3 regions of the Neobacillus sp. SM06 genome follow, and region 2 is predicted to be linked to each of the others. Evidence: predicted binding sites of a transcription regulator. Region 2 holds the regulator's gene; each other region holds the start of a gene.
The links. Region 2 encodes Rex, which represses fermentation and respiration genes when NADH is low (regulators of the CRP and FNR family bind a similar motif). Its sites were predicted from a motif close to TTGTGAAATATTTCACAA; they were not measured.
Positions count from the first base shown of each region.

Region 1 (4,272 bases), on a different contig from region 2:
AATCCGTCTTGCTAATCGAACCACGCCTTCCATGGACAAATTATTCAATGACTCTTGCAGCAGGATTCTTTCTTTTAAGGAAATTCTTTTTCCCAAAAGGAAAGCAAACAAAGTGGCAAATGTCATAAATCCAAGTCCGCCTATTTGAATCATCGATAAAATAACCACTTGGCCGAAGATGGTAAACGTTGATCCAGTATCGACAACAACGAGCCCTGTAACACAAGTGGCAGAGGTTGCTGTAAAAAGCGCATTTAAAAATGATAAGCCTTTGCCATCTACTGTCGATATCGGCAAAGTTAACAAGGTTGCACCTATAAGAATAATCGCACCAAATCCCAAAACGAGTATTTTAGGAGGGTCAAAATAAAATTTTTTCCTCACTATTTTTCCTCCCAGCAATTTTCATTTACCCTATACATTTACATCAAATAACGAAAATAAACATAAACCGTTGAAATTAAAATGGAAACAATCATGATTGGAAAACCGATCACCAAAAATCGCATAAATGAAATATGATGGCCATTCTTTGAAGCAATCCCAGCAACAACTAGATTGGCGCTGGCGCCGATTAATGTGCCATTCCCGCCCAAGCACGCACCAAGGGACAAACTCCACCAAAGCGGATCCAAATTCGTAATTCCTAGAGTCCCCATTTCTTTTATGAGCGGTATCATTGTAGCGACAAATGGAATATTGTCGACAAAAGCAGAAATGAGCGCGCTCATCCACAGTACAAGAAAAGTGGTCGATTTTAATTCTCCACCTGTTAAGGACATCGCTTTTTTCGCCAGCGCCCCAATTAAACCGGTTTCGACGAGTCCCCCTACAATCACAAACAATCCAATAAAAAAGAAAAGGGTCGTCCATTCTATTTTTTCCAAGGCAACTGCCAAATATTTGTCACCGGTGACAAGGAGTAATAAAAATGCGCCAATTAACGCAATGGTCGCCGTTTCCAGATGGGTAAACTGGTGGCTAAAAAATCCGACCAACGTTAGAAAAATAATGAGCAAACTTTTTTTCAGCAAAACCGGATCCTTTAATTCTTTGTGGGCATCTTTTTTTAGTAGCTCTTCTTTGTACTTCATTGTTGTACGCAGCTGTTTGCGATAAAAAACAACTAAAAGAGCGATCGTGACAATCAAGATCAATAGATTAATGAGCGTTAAATTCTTGATAAACGCATTAAATGTTAGTCCCTTTACCGCACTGCCGATCATAATATTAGGCGGATCGCCAATCATAGTCGCCGTTCCACCAATATTTGACGCAAATACTTCCGATAACAAATACGGAATCGGACCTACTTTCAGTTGGTTTGTAATGCTTAATGTCACCGGGACAACAAGTAAAACCGTTGTTACATTGTCTAAAAAGGCGGAAGCAATAGCTGTAAAAACACTTAATGCCACTAAAATTTTAATTGGATCCCCCTTCACTTTTTGTGCTGACCAGATGGCGATATACTCAAAAACGCCAGTTTGAGCGGTTATTCCAACGATCACCATCATTCCGACAAGCAAGCCAATTGTATTGAAATCAATATAGTGAATGGCTGCTTTTTGATCAAGAATTCCTAGTGCAACCATTAGCAAGCCACCGAGCATCGCAATCGTCGTTCGATGAATTTGTTCTGAAATGATCATGGCATAAGTAAATAGAAAAATGACTAAAGCAATTAGTTCCTGTGTTCCCATTCATTTCACTCCTGTTTCTAAATCTTGCTGTTCTAGGAAGTTGTATTCTTTCCATCCATAAAGCAAAAAAACACTAGGGAACCCCTTAGTGTCTAAAACTAAGAAAACCATTTCCCTGCGCTTACGAGGTTAGCTGACGGACTCGGATTCTCAACAAACCCTACCTTAAAAAGGATTCGCCCCAAACCGGCTAAAAATTAGCCAATGTGGTTCCCCCGCTCAAATTTGATTCAGCGATCATTTCATATGTACAAGGAAAAATATACTACTCCAATGAACGAATGTAAACAATCCCTTCACACATTAAAGCCTTATTTATTGAAAAAATTTTTTCCGCTCTACCTATATGATTTATACAAAGACTGTGTTGACCAAAATTTTAATAGCGCCGAATGTAAATAGCGGCAATGTGTACAAATTTGTATCATACTTCACATCTTTCCATTTGGTTTTCTCTTTATAATAAAATCACCTTCAAGCATTGGATGATCCCTTTTTGATTGGGCAATCTACGATTAATCGGGTTAAAAGGAGGATTTTCATGAATCAAGGAACAAAACAATTAGTCATTCAAACATCGAGTCTAATTGCAGGATTTATGGTTTGGGTGCTTCTGTCTTCATTAATGCCTTTTATAAAATCGGATATCCAGTTAACATCTCCCCAGCAAGCTTGGGTGACAGCAGTTCCAGTCATTCTCGGTTCCATTCTTCGAGTGCCAATCGGGTACTGGACTAACCGCTTTGGGGCGCGTACATTATTTACAATCAGCTTTTTAGTTATGCTTGCCCCCATTTTTATCATTAGCTTCGCCAACACTTTACTTTTGCTATTGCTAGGGGGATTTCTTCTGGGTGTCGGCGGTGCAATCTTTTCGGTCGGGGTAACTTCCTTGCCTAAATACTACCCGAAAGAAAGGCATGGTTTCATTAATGGCATTTACGGTGCCGGAAATATCGGTACAGCTGTAACCTCGTTTGCCGCACCTGTTATCGCAAATGCTTTCGGATGGAGATCAACGATTAAAATTTTTCTTGTTCTTGTTCTTGTTTTTGCTCTTATAAATTTTCTTTTCGGAGACCGGCATGAGAAAAAAGTCAATAATCCATTAACAGAGCAAATAAAAGAGGTATACAAAAATCCAAAACTGTGGTTTTTAAGCTTGTTTTACTTCATTACTTTTGGAGCATTTGTTGCATTCACGATTTATCTGCCGTCTTTCTTGGTGAATCATTTTGAATTGTCAAAAGTCGATGCCGGGCTGCGGACTGCGGGATTTATCGTTGTCGCGACACTATTCCGTCCAGTCGGGGGCTGGCTTGGGGACAAAATTAACCCTTTTCTTATATTAATAGGCGTCTTTTTTGGGCTGACTTTTGCAGGATTTTTGTTATCCTTTACACCTTCCCTGCCCATTTATTCGTTCGGCAGCCTGCTCGTTTCTTTTTGTGCAGGAATCGGCAATGGGGCGATTTTTAAATTGGTACCTTTTTATTTTACGAAACAAGCAGGAATTGTTAACGGAATCGTTGCTGCAATGGGAGGGTTGGGCGGATTCTTCCCGCCATTGATTCTGACCATCCTATTTAATTTAACTGGTCATTATGCGATAGGGTTTATGTCATTGTCAGAGTTTTCCCTCGCAAGTTTAATTTTGGTTGTATGGCTGTTTTATCAGGAAAAGCTTGAAATCTCAGCAAAAATTATTAAATCAACCACAGAAGGAATTATCGTCACAGATGCTAACGGTGTCATTCAAATGGTCAATCCTGCATTTTCTAAAATTACCGGCTACTCGCAGGATGAGGTTGTAGGAAAAACGCCAAGCGTTCTTCAGTCAGGTGAGCATACTAATGAGTTTTATCACAAAATGTGGGAAAATTTACGAAGCAATGGCTCATGGCAAGGACCAATTTGGAATAAGCGAAAAAATCAAGACGTTTATTTAGAATGGTTAACCATTTCCGCTATTAAAAATGATGCAGGCGAAACTAAAAATTTTGTGGGTATGTTTAATGAGTTAAAACAAGACGTAGTAAAGGATTTAAAACCATCTGCAAAAAGGTCTTCTTCTTGAGGACCTTTTTTTAATTGATCCATCCCTCTGAGAAGATATTTTTACAACTTTATGTCCATTTCTCTCCGTTCACAGTTCGTTCACTTAAAATGTGACGTACCTCACAATCTTTCAGTGTTTCTCTCTTTTAAGATTAACAATGTAAATCGCGAATCATTTGATACTTTAAAAATTTGGAGGAAACAATATGGCAAGACTAAGTTATTGGAATCCAGAGGATGAAAAGTTCTGGAATAAAGAAGGGAAAAAACATGCCAATCGGAATCTATGGATTTCTGTTCCAAGCCTGATGTTGGCTTTTGTCGTTTGGCAAATCTGGTCAGTTGTCGCAGTTCGGTTGAATGATATCGGCTTCCATTTTTCCGAAGAGCAATTATTTACCCTAGCAGCAATTCCCGGTCTCGTTGGCGCAACCTTGCGTTTTGTCTATACTTTTGCAGTTGGAACAATCGGGGGAAAAAACTGGACAGTGATTTCAACTGCCATTTTGGC
Region 1 is NZ_JBNWEO010000015.1:277,031-281,302, reverse strand. It holds gene ACQYAD_RS10975 (TrkH family potassium uptake protein) at 1-384, opposite strand, end outside; gene ACQYAD_RS10970 (SLC13 family permease) at 423-1,703, opposite strand; cyclic di-AMP (ydaO/yuaA leader) riboswitch at 1,807-1,949, opposite strand; gene ACQYAD_RS10965 (nitrate/nitrite transporter) at 2,245-3,780, shown strand; gene ACQYAD_RS10960 (NarK family nitrate/nitrite MFS transporter) at 3,968-4,272, shown strand, end outside.
Region 1: a site for Rex is predicted at 2,123-2,140, ahead of ACQYAD_RS10965 (nitrate/nitrite transporter). Genes of this name have one in related genera too.

Region 2 (4,272 bases):
GTGATAACCGTTCGGGAAGCTCGCTAAGTGTCTCGATCATCTGGGCCATTTTCGGCGTTTTTCTTGCTCTTTTCGCTCAATCGCTGGCAGCGAACATTGAGCGGCTGATCGGCGTGCCGATGGGGTCTGAAAACACACAGCAAATTTTAAAAATCATTGACACCTTACCATTAACGATACTTGTAAGCTCGATTTTCGGACCGATTCTTGAAGAAATCGTTTTTCGGAAAATCCTGTTTGGAACCCTATACAAACGATTTAACTTCTTTGTTTCCGCGCTTGCAAGTTCTGTTATCTTTGCGCTCGCACATATGGAGCCGCAGCATGTCCTGCTGTATTCATCGATGGGCTTTACCTTTGCCTATCTGTATATCCGGACAAAGCATATCCTTGTGCCCATCTTCGCCCATGTCGCCATGAATACACTTGTGGTTATCATTCAATCGGCTTTCCGGAATGATCTTGAAAAATTGATTCAAGATGCCGGGTTTGTGCAAAATTTTATCGGAGGATTTTTATGAGACAGTCACCGCTCTTTTCAGGCTTCGTTTATCTGTTGTTAGGAGCCTTGTTTACCTACTTCGCCATCCAGGATGTCCAGCAAAACGGCTGGGGCTTTTTTGCCTACCTGCTCGTCATTCTTGCGACATTTGATCTTGGTTCGGGGCTCAAAATTATCTTGTTTTCTTTTGCAAAAAATAAAGGGAAAAAATAGGCCTTTTCATCCTAAAATGAAAAGGCCCGTACGTTTAAGGGTGCCCGTGACTGGTACGAAAGCATGAGAGCAAATTTCTTTTTCTCATTTGAGGCTTCGTTTTGTTTTTATTTTTACCGACGACTCCGAATCCTGGCTAAAGCTGCGTGCGAGAGTACTCGACCTGACCGATTGTACAGCCTGATCCAATCTGGATCGTATTGCCTCTCACGACCTCAGCTTTCGTATTTTCAAGATAGATGTCATCCCCTTCGATCACCTTGGCCAAAAGTACACCTTCGTTTTTGATAAATGGAAGCAGCAAAGGCAGCATTTCTGTTGAAGGTGATCAGATCTCCCCGTTCATTCGATGCCATCTACATTCATCTCTATACTAGTTTTACCTTTAATTCTTCCATCAGATTTAATAGAGGCAGCTGTGTAACAACTTTTGCCCCTTTTTCAAAATAAACCCCTTCCGCATTCACAAGCAGCAGGCATGTTGAAATGCCTAGTTTCCGAAGGATCACTAATTCACAGTTTTTTTGTTTCAATAATGGCGAATGGTCTTTTAAAAGATCGAGAACCATTTTACCTTCTTCCTGATGAATGTCACCCGACTGGAGGAGTGTTTCCAGAATAACGATTTCAACGATTCGCGCTATGTCAAACTGCTGGCCACGGTTATCATTTTCTAAATAAAAATCAAGCACCGATTTTGAAACAATGTTACGTTTTATCAATTCGTCTTTTGATAACTGCAAATCAGTCAAATTGGGAGAGAACATATCTGCCAGTTCTTCTAGCGACAGATGTTCCTTCATTGTTTGAATTTTATTGATCCGCTCAAGTATTTTTTCTTTGGGGAAAAAGGTTTCTTGACCGGTAAAAGTGGATTTCCTGATAAACCAGTCCTCCGGAATCAGATCTTTCCTTTTCCACCGGTATAACTGTCCATAGGAAATACCCGTTAAGTCCAAAAGATCCTTTTTAGAAATTAATTCATCACTCATAGCAAAAACCCCTTTCGAATAAAAACGTAACATAACACTGTTGCGTTTTAAAGGTTTTAAAGAAAACTCGCCGATTGGCGAGCCTTTGGCGAAGACAGAGGCGTAGTTGCCCTTATGCTAATCAGAATTTATGTATATAAATTCTGATTAGCAAAAAAAGATCCTTTCACCTTCCGTGGCGAAAAGATCTTCTGATCGTTACATTTCTTCTTCAATGTTCTCGTTCGGATAATGCTTTAAAAAATAGACAAGCGACTGCAATTCCACTGCCAAGTCGATGTGGTGAATCCGGATCGAAGGCGGAACATTTAATCTTGCTGGCGTGAAATTTAAAATTCCTTTGATATTGGCTTTGACCAATTTATCGGTTATGGTTTGCGCCACGGGCGCGGGAACCGTTAAAATGGCCACCTGGATATCCTCAGCCTTCAATTGCTCCTCCAGCTCATCCATAGGAAAAACCGGAACATCTCCAATCTTGGTACCAATTTTATTCGGATCGACATCGAAGGCATACTCAATTTTCGTATTATTATTTTTTAAAAAATTATAATTTAAAAAAGCAGTGCCCAGATTCCCTACTCCGATCAAAGCCACTTTTGTCAATTCATCCTGATCAAGCGTTTTTCGGAAAAAGGACAGCAAATAGTTCACATTGTAGCCATAGCCTTTTTTTCCTAACGCGCCAAAATAGGAAAAATCGCGGCGAATTGTAGCCGAATCTACTTTCACGGCTTCACTTAATTCCGCTGAGGAAACTCTTTGCTTCCCCGAAGAATGAAGATGATTTAAAAATCGGTAATACAAAGGCAGCCGTTTTGCCGTTGCCTGCGGGATTTTCATCGATTCATTGTTCATAAATTCCTTACACCCCCATCAATCTTAAATTTGTTCGGTTCGTTTGAAATCACCATTCTTGCCGCCGGTTTTTTCCACAAGATAAGTGGCGCCAATAATCATTCCTTTGTCAACCGCTTTGCACATGTCGTACACGGTCAACGCACATGCAGATGCGGCTGTTAGCGCTTCCATTTCTACACCTGTATTCCCTTTCGTTTTAACCGCTGCCTTTATATTTAATGTATATTGATCTGGCTGACCTTTTTCCCAAGAAAAAGAAATATTGATGCCGGTTAACGCAATCGGGTGGCACATCGGTATAATTTCCGATGTTTTTTTTGCAGCCATGATCGCCGCAACTTGGGCAACTGCTAACACATCGCCCTTTTTCATCTCATTATGAGTAATTTTTTCGTAAATTTCTTTATTTACGGTAATGCTGGAGTGGGCCAGTGCCGTCCTCGTTGTTTCAGGCTTGTCGCTAACGTCCACCATTTTTGCTCTGCCTTCTTCATTGAAATGTGTAAATTCTGCCATTATTACATTCCTCCAGTTAAATCATACACTATTTTTCACTGTATGTGTGAAACTTTGCACGAATAATCTTAAATTAATTGATTTTGTACCGCTAAAAAGCCGGGCTATCGACTTTATCCCGCAGTAACGTTCAGTAAAATCCACACTCACTTTATTGCTGACAATCAAGGAATACGGTACACTAATTTTAGTAATTGAGGTGAAAAAAATGCTACTGCTACAAGTCAATCAACTTTCAAAATACTATGGGGCTGACCTAATTTTATCGAATATAAAACTGGAATTACAAACTCGTGACCGCGTTGCGCTCGTGGGCCGCAATGGAGCTGGGAAATCCACATTATTAAAAATGATTGCCGGACAGATTTCACATGACAGTGGTGAAGTCATCAAGCCGAAAGACGTAACGATCGGCTATTTGGCGCAAAATACCGGTTTGGAGTCCAAATTATCGATAGGGGAAGAAATGCTGACAGTGTTTGCAGACCTGCAAACGATGGAAAAATCATTGAGAAACTTAGAGGAAAGCATGGCCGATCCTCTCATCCATGAAAATCAAGACCGGTATGAAAGAATTCTGAAAGAATATGACCAGCTGCAAATCAATTTTAAGGAGCTTGGCGGCTATCAGTACGAAGCCGATATCCGCTCGGTGCTGCACGGGTTAAATTTTCCCAATGATTCCTTGATGATTTCCAGTTTAAGCGGCGGCCAAAAAACCCGTCTGGCATTAGGAAAACTGCTGCTCACAAAGCCAGATATCTTAATATTGGACGAGCCGACAAACCATTTGGACATTGAAACCCTCTCTTGGCTTGAGCAATATTTGCAAAACTATGATGGGGCCATTTTAATTGTTTCCCATGACCGCTATTTTCTCGATAAAGTCGTCAATACCGTTTATGAAGTTTCCCGCCGCCAAATCAGAAAATACCTTGGAAACTACAGTACCTATTTGGAACAAAAAGCGGCCAATTACGAACGGGAAATGAAGCTGTATGAAAAACAGCAACAGGAAATTGCCGATTTGCAAGATTTTATTCAACGGAATTTGACAAGGGCCTCAACAACCAAACGGGCGCAAAGTAGACGCAAAAAATTGGATAAAATGGAAATCATCGACCGCCCTTTAGGGGATGAGAAGTCCGCTTCCTTCGCTTTTGAGATTGAGCGGCAAAGCGGCAATGA
Region 2 is NZ_JBNWEO010000017.1:315,767-320,038, reverse strand. It holds gene ACQYAD_RS15040 (CPBP family intramembrane glutamic endopeptidase) at 1-521, shown strand, start outside; gene ACQYAD_RS15035 (YdiK family protein) at 518-715, shown strand; partial or broken gene ACQYAD_RS15030 (cytoplasmic protein) at 852-977, opposite strand; gene ACQYAD_RS15025 (YhbD family protein) at 1,084-1,707, opposite strand; gene ACQYAD_RS15020 (redox-sensing transcriptional repressor Rex) at 1,906-2,565, opposite strand; gene moaC (cyclic pyranopterin monophosphate synthase MoaC) at 2,590-3,084, opposite strand; gene ACQYAD_RS15010 (ABC-F family ATP-binding cassette domain-containing protein) at 3,293-4,272, shown strand, end outside.

Region 3 (4,272 bases), on a different contig from region 2:
GAAAAAGATCTTGAAATCGCGATTTTACGTGATCTTATAAAAAAGAAAAACCCTCACTTGCTGAAAAACTTGAAGTAGCTGAAAAGTGGATTCAAAAAGGCTACTCCATTTCAGTGGTGCTAAAAATCATTGGTATTCCTCGTTCCACCTACTATTATCAAAAAAACTACCGTGTGGAAGAGAAAAAAGTAAGTGAGGGACGTCCAGCACCAGGCTATTCTTTCAAAGAGGACGGCCAAAAAGTATCAGATGAACAGATCAAGGAGTTTTTATTAGAGGGGATTGCCGGCGATGCCTATAACTATGGCTATCGCAAGCTCACAAAGTTTCTTTATCGGAACCATAACCTCGTCATTAACAAGAAAAAAGTGTACCGATTATGTAAAGAATTAGGGATCTTACGTCCACAGCGTAAGAAAAAAGTCTCGCATCCTAGAAAACTAGCACGAAATCGCATCATTACTAGCTCAAATCAAATGTGGGAAGCCGATATAAAATACGGATTTGTTGAAGGTGAAGACCGCTTTTTCTTTGTCATGTCAATTATTGACGTTTATGACAGGGGGATTGTCGATTATCATATGGGCTTGAGTTGTACAGGCAGCGATGTCAATCAAGCAATGCAACGAGCACTACTGAAACGCCAACTACTTAATGCTTTGGAAAAACCTGTTATCCGAACAGATAATGGACCACAGTTTATTTCTCATACTTTCGAGGAGTTTTGTGAAAATTATAAAATAGAGCATGAAAGAATACCGCCCAAAACGCCAAATATGAATGCCCATATCGAATCATTTCATCGGATTTTTGAGGACGATTGCCTATCTAGATGGCAATTTGAAACATATGCACAAGCATATGAAGTCGTCACAGAGTTTATGGTATTTTATAACGAAAGACGAATGCATTCAAGCATTCTAGATCTATCACCAAAAGAATTCTATGAGAATCAGGGTTCATTAGTAATTAAGGAAGTTCGAGTGTAACAGTGCCAAACTTCAGCCAAAGCACCAGCTTGATTAGGAGTGGCGGGCATGATAGCCTTGTTTGGCGATGCCGATGTTGTGACATCTGGCTGCTCGGCTGGGAAGTCATGCCCGCAGAGGCTCCTTGTCAAGCAGCATGGCCTTTTTGAAGAATAACGAAAGACAATCCAATTTTAAAAAACAATGGAAATGAGAGAATAAGAGAGATATTGTCCAAAATTCGGGGGTTAATCCGTCTTCAGGTTTTTCAAACATACCCTTTCCAACGAGAAGTGTAAGTAATGTTCGAATTACCTGATCTTGATGCTTGATAAATTCCATTAAATAAGTTAATAATTGAGGGTACAAACTTGTCACTTCCAATCTGGGATGTTGTGTGTGGGGTAACCTCAATTATCCTTAGATTTTAGGGGGTGGCAAGTTTTTTGCATTTTAAAGCCCACTAAATCAAGGATTTATTAACTTTTTAATATATAACTTTTGACAATACGAATGGGTTGACAGGAGTGCCGAAAATGAAATGTCATTTGAAGAAAATGCGGTACGGTCATTCATACCAATTGGAATTAAGGCTTTTTGGTAAAAATCTCGAAAATTCGGATAGCTCATAGTGTCACCCTTTCAGAATGGTATACAACCATTATATGAAAGTTTGCCATATTTTTTGAGCAAAAAGAAGTAAATTTTTCGAAAATTTTAGAAAATTTTCACGAGATTGTCACAACGAAAAGAACGTAAACAAAAATCATTGGTTGCAGTGACCTCGCTCACACCATTTTCTTGATTGGGCTTTTATACTAAACGTAGAAAAAACAATGAGGTGAAAAAAATGAGTGGTTGCATGAATGCATTTTCAGGTATGCCTGAAGTTGAATTATCTGCAGGGCTGGCTCAATTAAAAAGGGAACACAAAGGTTTATACGAAATGTTGGATGGAGTGTTTTCACTTACAAAAAAAATTGAGAATGACGAAGCGATCGCTGTAAATTTTGCTGAACTAAGAAACAAAGTAAGTGAATTTAAAGCAGTGCTTGACCCACATTCAGAACGGGAAGAAAATGTGCTGTTTCCTATGTTGGGTGCCTATATCGGGACAACTTCAGGCCCGATTGCTGTTATGGAATATGAGCATGATCAGGCAAAAGAATACATTCGGAGCTTCTTGGAAAAATCAGAAGCTGTTCAAACTTCGGATGATGAGATGAAAAACATAAAGGACCTGGCAAAAAATGCTTACCATATTTTAACGGAACACTTTGCGAAAGAAGAAAATGTCCTCTTCCCAATGGCGGAGCGAATGTTATCCGATGAAGAAAAAGAGGAATTTTATCAAAAAATACAGCAAATCAAAGGTTAAAAGAAAAGATGGGAGAAAATTCCCATCTTTTTCATTTAGCTGAGTTTTCTTTAGCTAATCAGAATTTATATGGATAACTTCTGAACGGACGATGGACAGGACGTCCTAGTCAGGCGAGTGCCACAGGATGTGGCAGGTATACGAGCGTGGTAAATTCAACTACGCCTCTGTCTTCGTCCAAAGGACTCGCCAGTCGGCGAGTTTTCATTTATTCCATGCATTTACTTGCTTGTCGGAAGGAAGGAGGTAGCTTGTCAGACCGATTATTGGCAAAAGGCCGAGCAACCCGATCATTGTCGGTAGTCCGGTTAAGTCGGCGATCGAGCCCAGTCCAACTGATCCAATAGCCCCCATGCCAAATGCAAGCCCGACGGTTAGCCCTGACATCATGCCGATTTTGCCAGGGATGAGCTCTTGAGCATAAACAACGGTAACCGAAAAACTAGTCATTAATATAAAGCCGGCGGCAAGAAGGAACAGGAAGGCCGCATAGGATGGCAAATACGGAATGAGCACTGAAAAAGGAATCGTCGCCAGCATGGAAAAGGCAATGATATTTTTCTTGCCAAACCGGTCGGAAAGTGGGCCGCCAAAAAAGGTTCCGAAAGCACCGGCTACTAGAAAGGCAAACAAGAAAAACTGTGATTCCCGGATCGACATGCCATATTTATGAATGGCATAAAAAGCATAAAAATTTGTCATTCCGGATATGTACCAAGACCGTGCGAAGATCAGCAACAGGATTAAAAATAACGCTTTTCCAACCCCTTTGGCAACTCTGTCCCGGTTTCCTTTGACCGCTGCTTTCTTTTTCAAAGAGGCAGCTGCCTGTACTAATTGCCGGTTGTACCAAATGGCAATATAAGTAAGCAAAACGACCGCCAGCGCGGCAACAATGGAGAACCAGGAAGCACCTTTTTGGCCTAAAGGTACAAAAATTAACGCCGTAATAAGAGGGGCCAAAGCCTGACCGGAATTGCCGCCAACCTGATAAATTGATTGGGCAAGTCCTCTTCTAGTTCCCGCCGCCATATGCGCTACCCTGGATCCTTCCGGGTGAAATACGGCAGAACCGAGTCCGATAAAAATGACGGACAAAACAATCCACTGAAAGCTGGCCGCAAACCCGAGACTGAGGACACCGGCAAATGTAAAAGTCAATCCAACAGGCAGGGCGAACGGCATTGGTTTCTTGTCGGTAAATAAGCCGATAACCGGCTGCATCACCGAAGATACCATATTTAATGAAAAAGCGATGATACCAAGCTGGGTGTAGGATAGACCCATTGATTTTTCCAAAATTGGGAACATTGCCGGTACAACTGCCTGGATAGCGTCATTTAATAAATGGCTGATGCCGATAATAAACAGGATTTTAAAAACGGTTGAACTGTTGGCATCTGCTGCCTTTGTCTGAATTACTGCTTGCTGCCCCATCCATCATTCTCCTTCACTCGTTGGTCTTAGAAATTATAAATTTTTACCTTGTGAACAACCTTGCATGAGTTTACTGAATCTAGCTCCACAAGAATTAGCTTCGAAAGCGAAGCATCGCACGAAGGAAAAGCGATAGCTTTTTCGAGGAGCGCCTAGCCAGTTTTCATCCCCGAAAAGCATCTTCGAGTTGCTTGTGAGAAGCTCTGCTTTGAACAGCTCGATGTCTTAAGCCGTCCCCCTCCGGAGGTCAGGATCGTCCTGCGGGTGCCGTCTTAAGCTTGTCTGGGCTGACCAAGGCGCTTCCGCCAATTGTTCTTTTCTACCATCTTTATCTTACATAAATTTTTGAAAAAGATAAATTTAATCTTTCGGATTCCTAAAAAATAAACCGCTCCTAAAGATTAGGAACGATTTACAAGGCTAGTGGCAGTTGGATTGTGATAGTTGTTCCAGCATTAACCTGGCTTTCAACCTGAATGGTTCCGCCAA
Region 3 is NZ_JBNWEO010000013.1:303,552-307,823, reverse strand. It holds one part of gene ACQYAD_RS06610 (IS3 family transposase) at 1-55, shown strand, start outside; one part of gene ACQYAD_RS06610 (IS3 family transposase) at 55-989, shown strand; gene ACQYAD_RS06605 (hemerythrin domain-containing protein) at 1,819-2,346, shown strand; gene ACQYAD_RS06600 (MFS transporter) at 2,551-3,783, opposite strand; gene ACQYAD_RS06595 (ATP-binding protein) at 4,196-4,272, opposite strand, start outside.
Region 3: a site for Rex is predicted at 1,685-1,702, ahead of ACQYAD_RS06605 (hemerythrin domain-containing protein). Genes of this name have one in related genera too.